DNA from 2 places in the Rhodoferax sp. GW821-FHT02C08 genome. Region 2 is predicted to be linked to the other one. Evidence: riboswitches for the same ligand, from Rfam matches in the RefSeq annotation. Region 2 holds a riboswitch; the other holds the start of a gene.
What was found. A riboswitch is a leader RNA that binds a small molecule or an ion and turns the genes downstream of it on or off. The one in region 2 is predicted to bind glycine.

Region 1 (3,206 bases), on a different contig from region 2:
GTCGATATGCAGGTGCGACATGCAGGCCGAACCATGGCGGGCCCATTCGTCCGACTCGCGCGTGCCTTCATGCAGGGCCACCAAGTGCTCGGCCAGCAACAGCATGGCCACCAGATAGCGCACTTCGGGCGGGACGCTGGCCACCGGCAGAATGTCGAAGTCGTGGTGCAGGCGCACGGCGGCCGTCACCAGGGGCGGCAGCTTCCAGGTCTTGGCCACCAGCGCGCCCACCACGGCGTGGTCGGTCTTGTGGGCGGCGTTCTCGGTTGCCACAAAGCTGCGGTCCTGCCGCGCCAGGGCCTCGGCCAGGGTGCCGGCATAGCCCTTCAGGCCCTGCAACATCACCGGTATGCCCACATGGCAGAACAGGCCACAGGTCTGCGCCACGTCGGCATCCACACCGTACAGATGGCGGGCGATATAGGCCATGGCCAGGGATCGGCGGGTCGAGGTTTCCCAGAAATGCTCCAGCAAGGCCGCATCCACGCGGATCGCATGCCGGGTAAAGAAGCCGGTCAGCACGCCCACCGTCTGCTTCACGCCCAGCATGGCGATGGCCTCGCCCACGGTACGGGCCGGGCGCGAGCGGGCAAACAGCGGGCTGTTCGAATAACGTATCAGCGCCGCCGCCATGGCCACGTCCTGGCTGGCAATGCGGGCGATGGCGGCGGGGTCGGGGTCGCCGCCCCGCACTTCGCCCTGCAGCGCCAGCAAGAGCTGGGGGCACGGCGGGATCACGATATCCCGCACGGCGCCCTTGGCCTTGGCGGTTTCCAGTTCTCGGTCTATGTCTGCCAGCTGCATCGCGCCCCCTTAGTCCACGGAATTATGCCGACTTGCGCTTGGGTAGAATCCCCCCCGTCAGGAGAGAGTTTTCATCCGAAAACCGCCGAAGGCGCAGGGCCCCGCTACGTGGGCCTGAACGCTCAGGCAAAAGGACTGACAAGCGTTTCTCATCAAACGTCACCCCACTGGAGAGAAGTCCGCCCCGAGCGGACTCACCGAAGGCGCAACCCGCAGTCGGCCTGCACCACCGCAAGGCCGGCCCGGCGAATCGCTCAGGTAAAGCGGACAGCGGGGACCACACATGGCCGTCAAAGGCCATGATCCGATTGTGTGTCCCCGAAAGAACCGCCATGGCCGATTTGTTACTCACTCCCCTCAACGCGCTGCATCTGGAGCTCGGCGCCCGCATGGTGCCCTTCGCTGGCTACAGCATGCCGGTGCAGTACCCGGCCGGCCTGATGGCCGAACACCACCACACGCGTAACGCCGCCGGCCTGTTCGACGTATCCCACATGGGCCAGTTGCGCCTGGTCGGCCCCGATGCCGCTGCGGCCTTTGAAACCCTGGTGCCAGTCGACGTGATCGACCTGCCCGTAGGCAAGCAGCGCTACGGCCTGCTGCTGAACGACGAGGGCGGCATCCGCGACGACCTGATGTTTTTCAAGCAGGCGGAAGATGACATCTTCGTCGTCGTCAACGGTGCCTGCAAAGCAGCGGACATTGCCCACATCCAGGCCCGGATCAGCCTGCATTGCGAAGTCATCCCCATGCCGGAAATGGCGCTGCTGGCGCTGCAAGGCCCCAAGGCTGTAGACGCGCTGTCGCGCCTGGCGCCCGGCGTGGAAAAGCTGGTGTTCATGACCGGCGGCCATTTCATTGTTTCCGGCATCCCCTGCTTCTTGACCCGCAGTGGCTATACCGGCGAAGACGGTTTTGAAATTTCGGTACACCAAGACCAGGCCGAGGCACTGGCCCGCGCTCTGCTGGCCCAGCCCGAAGTCCAACCCATAGGCCTGGGCGCACGCAACTCGCTGCGCCTGGAAGCTGGCCTGTGCCTGTATGGCAACGACCTGGACACCAGCACCACCCCCATCGAAGCCGGCCTGAACTGGGCCCTGCAAAAAGTACGCCGCGCTGGTGGCGCGCGTGAAGGCGGCTTCCCAGGCGCTAGCAAAATACTAGCGCAACTCGCAGGTAAACCAGGCACTACAACCAAGAAACGTGTGGGACTGATGGCACTGGAACGTATCCCGGTGCGTGAACACACAGCCTTGCAGGACACCGCAGGCAACGCAATTGGCGAAGTCACCAGCGGCTTGCTTGGCCCCACGGTAGACAAGCCGATTGCAATGGCCTACGTGGCGCCAGAATTTGCCACCATCGGCACCCGTATCAACGCCATCGTGCGAGGCAAAATCGTGCCGATGGAAGTCACGTCCATGCCATTCACCCCGAACAATTACTTTCGCGGTTAATTCAACTTTTTACAGGAGCACCCCCATGAGCATCAAGTACACCGAAGACCACGAATGGCTGAACATCGAGGGCGACACCGCCACCGTCGGCATCACGCACCACGCGCAAGACGCATTGGGTGACGTAGTGTTCGTCGACCTGCCCGCCGTCGGCGCAAGCTTCGCGCAAAAAGACGTGGCCGGCGTGGTCGAGTCCGTGAAGGCCGCGGCCGATGTGTACATGCCTGTCTCCGGCGAGATCACCGAGGTCAACGAAGCCCTGCGCGCCGACCCTGCTCTGGCCAACACCGACCCACTGGGCGCTGGCTGGTTCTTCAAGGTCAAGCTGTCAGACGCATCGCAAGTCGCCGCCCTGCTGGACGAAACCGCCTACAACGCATTTAGCCAAAACGCCTAACCCTCCCTAGACCTGCCCCATGACGACCTCCCTGCACGAACTAGAAAACGCCAGCGAATTCATCGCCCGCCACATCGGCATCGACGCTGCCGACGAAACCCTGATGCTGGAAGTGATTGGCTCCAGTTCGCGCCGGGATCTGATTGACGGCATCGTGCCGCGCTCCATCGCGCGCAGCACGCCAATGGATCTGCCAGCGCCCGTGACCGAGGCGGCAGCACTGGCCGAGCTGAAGGCTATTGCCGCCAAGAACCAGGTCTTCAAAAGCTTCATCGGCCAGGGCTATTACGGTACCCACACCCCCGGCGTGATCCAGCGCAACATCCTGGAGAACCCCGCCTGGTACACCGCCTACACGCCCTACCAGGCCGAGATTTCGCAAGGCCGCATGGAGGCGCTGGTCAACTTCCAAACCATGGTCTGCGACCTGACCGGCATGCCGATTGCCAACGCGTCCATGCTGGACGAGGCCACCGCCGCCGCCGAGGCCATGGCCCTGGCCAAGCGCAGCGCCAAAAGCAAGAGCAATGTGTTCATCGTGGCGGGCG
Region 2 (3,206 bases):
CGCGCTGGGCAACGGCCATATTCCCGTGCAAGCCAGTCTGGTCCGCAGCGGCTCTTCCCTGCTCAGCATCGCCAGCGGCGGCTCCATAAGCCGAGAGGTCTCCATGGTGCAGTTGGCCGCGCTGGGTGCATCCTTGCTGGGTCGCTTACTGCACCAGCCCACAACTGGGCGTGGTCAACAAAAGCAGCCTGCTGTCCACCTACGTTCGCCTGAGCGAATAACACCGGCTAGGCGTAGCTGGAGGCAACGATGGCGCCCACCATATCGGCCGTCACGGCCGACAGAGTCAGCCCCAGGTGCCCGTGCCCGGTGTTGTAGAACACGCCAGGTCGCTTGCCTTTGCCCACCCGAGGCAGCAGGTTGGGCATCATGGGGCGCAGTCCAGCCCAGGGCACCACACTTTCGGTGCGCACACCCGGAAAGCACTGCTGTACCCATTCCACCAAAGGACGGATGCGGTCGGCCCGGATATCCCGGTTATAGCCATTGAACTCCGCCGTACCGGCCACGCGGAATCGGTCCACACCCAAGCGGCTGGTGACCAATTTGGTGCCGTCGTCCAGCAGGCTCACCATCGGTGCAGCAGCCTGGCTTTGTGCATCCTGCAAATTCACCGTAATGGAATAGCCTTTGACGGGATAGATGTTGACGCGGTCGCCCAGCTGCGCCGCCAGGTCCCGGCTGGCCGTACCGGCGCAAACCACCACACCGTCAAACACATGGGACTGCCGTTCGATTCCATCATTGGCAGTGACAGTCACCTGTTTGCCATCGCTCTGCACGGCATCTATGTGCTGGCCATAGCGGGTTTGCACGCCCAGGCGCTCGGCCGCCAAGGCCATGCCGGTGCTGAATTTGTGGATGTCGCCCGTGGTGTCGCTTTCAGTGAAATAACCGCCATAGTAGTTGCCAGCCAAGGTGGGCTCGATGGCGCGCATTTCTTGCGGTGTGACCGCGCGGCGGTCCAGCCCGCCCTGGGCCAGCAATTTGGAGACCTTGCCGGCATGGTCGAAGCTGGCTTTGTCACGGTAGATGTGCAGAATGCCTTCGCGCTTGTGGTCAAAGTCCAGCCCTTCCGCATCCGCCCAGGCATTCAGGTGCGCACGCGCAGCAATGGCAAGGCGGGTGGTCTCCACGGTGTTTTTCTCGTAGTGCGGGATGGCAGCAATGAACTCGGCAAACCAGGCCAGCTTGTGCCAGCTCGGCTTGGGGTTGACCAATAAAGGTGCGTCGCTCTTGAGCATCCACTTCAGCCCCTTGAGCACGGTAGACCAATGGTTCCATACCTCGGCGTTCGACACCGAAAACTGCCCGCCATTGGCAAACGATGTTTCCATGGCCGCATAGCGGTGTTTTTCAAACAAAGTGACCGCGAAACCCCGCTTTGCGAGGGCATATGCCGTGGTCACGCCCGTAATACCGCCGCCTATAACAGCAAACTTTTTCATGATGAGAGTTCCAAAACGTCAAAGTGGGGATAGCAACAAGCGTGCGCAGCTATCGCCCCTCTGTTTTGGACCTGAGAGATTCACGACTGGCACATAGCCAAGCCGCTTGCTCCTGCGGTGAACCGGGTGACGAAACCCGGTTGCTCTTCAGATGTGTGTGACAGGTACCGGTCCTTTTGCCTGAAAGTTTCCGGGGCGGTTGCTCCTTCGGCGCTGTGGGCAAACTTGTTGAGCAACAAGGGCCCCAGACTCTCCCGGTACCTGCCGCAATTATCGCATGGGGTCCACGCACCCTAGCACCGGAATGACTCGGTCAATCAATTGAATCCGCCCATAAGGCCGACTGATTGACCCGGCCGAACCGCGCTCTAATTTTTCGCAGGCTCGGCCGCACTGCGCCGGCCGTGCACCGACACCGGCAGATCACCATGCACGGTGACGCGGCGCACCACGCGGTGCTGGTCGCCGTAGTCATTGATCGCGTAGTGCTGGGTCGCGCGGTTGTCCCAGATGGCCACATCGCCCTCGGCCCAACGCCAGCGCACGGTGTTCTCCAGCCGCGTGATGTGGTGCTGGAAGATCTCGAACAGGCGCTGCGAGTCATGCGTGTTGTAGCCCACAAAGCGCTTCAGGAAATGCCCGGCCACCAGGCTGCGCTCGCCGGTTTCGGGGTGTACGCGCACCAGCGGATGGCGGGCCTCGATCAGGCGCGAGGTAAACACTTCGCGGTAATGCTTGGCGCCATGCGCATCCACTTCGACGCGGGTGGCGGCGTAGTCGTAGTCGTTGCCGTGCACCGCCCACAGGGTGTCGGCCAGGGCCTTCAGCTCGGTCGGCAACTGGTTGTAGGCCTCGGCGGTATTCGCCCACACCGTGTCGCCGCCCTGCTGCGGAATGGTCAGCGCGCGCAGCACCGATACCTTGGGATAAGCGGCTTCGAAGGTCACGTCGGTATGCCAGGAATTAGCCCGGCCGCCGTGGTTCGAGTCCAGCTCCAGAATCTCGGTGCCGCTGCGCGAGGGCACGGTGGGATGCGGCACGATGCTGCCCCAGCGCCCGGCAAACAGCTGGTGCTCGGCATCGTCCAGATGCTGCTGGCCGCGGAAGAACAGCACCTTGTGCTGCAGCAGCGCCTGGTGGATGGCGGCAAAGGTTTCGGGCGCCAACTGGCCCGACAGGCGCACGCCTTGTATGCGTGCACCAATCCGCCCCGCCAAAGGATGGATATCGAGTGTGGGAACGATTTCAGCGTGGGGAGCGTTGAGAACAGCGGACATGCAACTTCCTTGGTAAGACGGGTTGAAACAGGATCGAAAAAAACACCCGCCCATGCTAGGAACTGCAACCCGGAAACCAAAGCACGGAATTCGCATGTGCATCTACACCGCACAGATGCGCATATGCATGCGCAATTTCCTTCGTTGTTGCGTAGGCCTTGCCAATCTACGCTGCAACTTCACGACAACTCCCAAGGGACATGCATGCGAACCGTTTTCAAGCTATTTACCGCCGCGGCAGTGGCCTTCGGGCTGTCGGCCCAGGCCCTGGCGCAAGAGGCCCTGGAAGTCACCGACATCCGCTACCAGGGCTCGGCCGGCCAGGTGGTCTGGATCGAGCTGGCCGAAAGTCTGGGCTATCTGGCGCCGCTGAAAGCCAAGTGGGTGGGCAACACCATCAGCGGCCCGCAGGACGTGCAGGCCGTGGTCACCGGCGACATCGATATCGGTGGCGCTTTCAATGGCGCGCTGGTCAAGCTGC

Region 1: it holds a riboswitch for glycine, as region 2 does, so the genes downstream of both, gcvT (glycine cleavage system aminomethyltransferase GcvT) here and AC07VY_RS21570 (D-amino acid dehydrogenase) in region 2, are expected to answer to the same signal.

Annotation. Positions count from the first base shown of each region.
Region 1 covers NZ_JBWKVR010000027.1:56,283-59,488, reverse strand. Annotated here, with positions in the region: gene AC07VY_RS23255 (HDOD domain-containing protein) at 1-804, opposite strand, end outside; glycine riboswitch at 853-952, shown strand; glycine riboswitch at 962-1,085, shown strand; gene gcvT (glycine cleavage system aminomethyltransferase GcvT) at 1,137-2,261, shown strand; gene gcvH (glycine cleavage system protein GcvH) at 2,287-2,658, shown strand; gene gcvP (aminomethyl-transferring glycine dehydrogenase) at 2,678-3,206, shown strand, end outside.
Region 2 covers NZ_JBWKVR010000022.1:66,280-69,485, reverse strand. Annotated here, with positions in the region: partial or broken gene AC07VY_RS21575 (chloride channel protein) at 1-145, shown strand, start outside; gene AC07VY_RS21570 (D-amino acid dehydrogenase) at 228-1,448, opposite strand; glycine riboswitch at 1,607-1,715, opposite strand; gene AC07VY_RS21565 (TauD/TfdA dioxygenase family protein) at 1,817-2,725, opposite strand; gene AC07VY_RS21560 (ABC transporter substrate-binding protein) at 2,930-3,206, shown strand, end outside.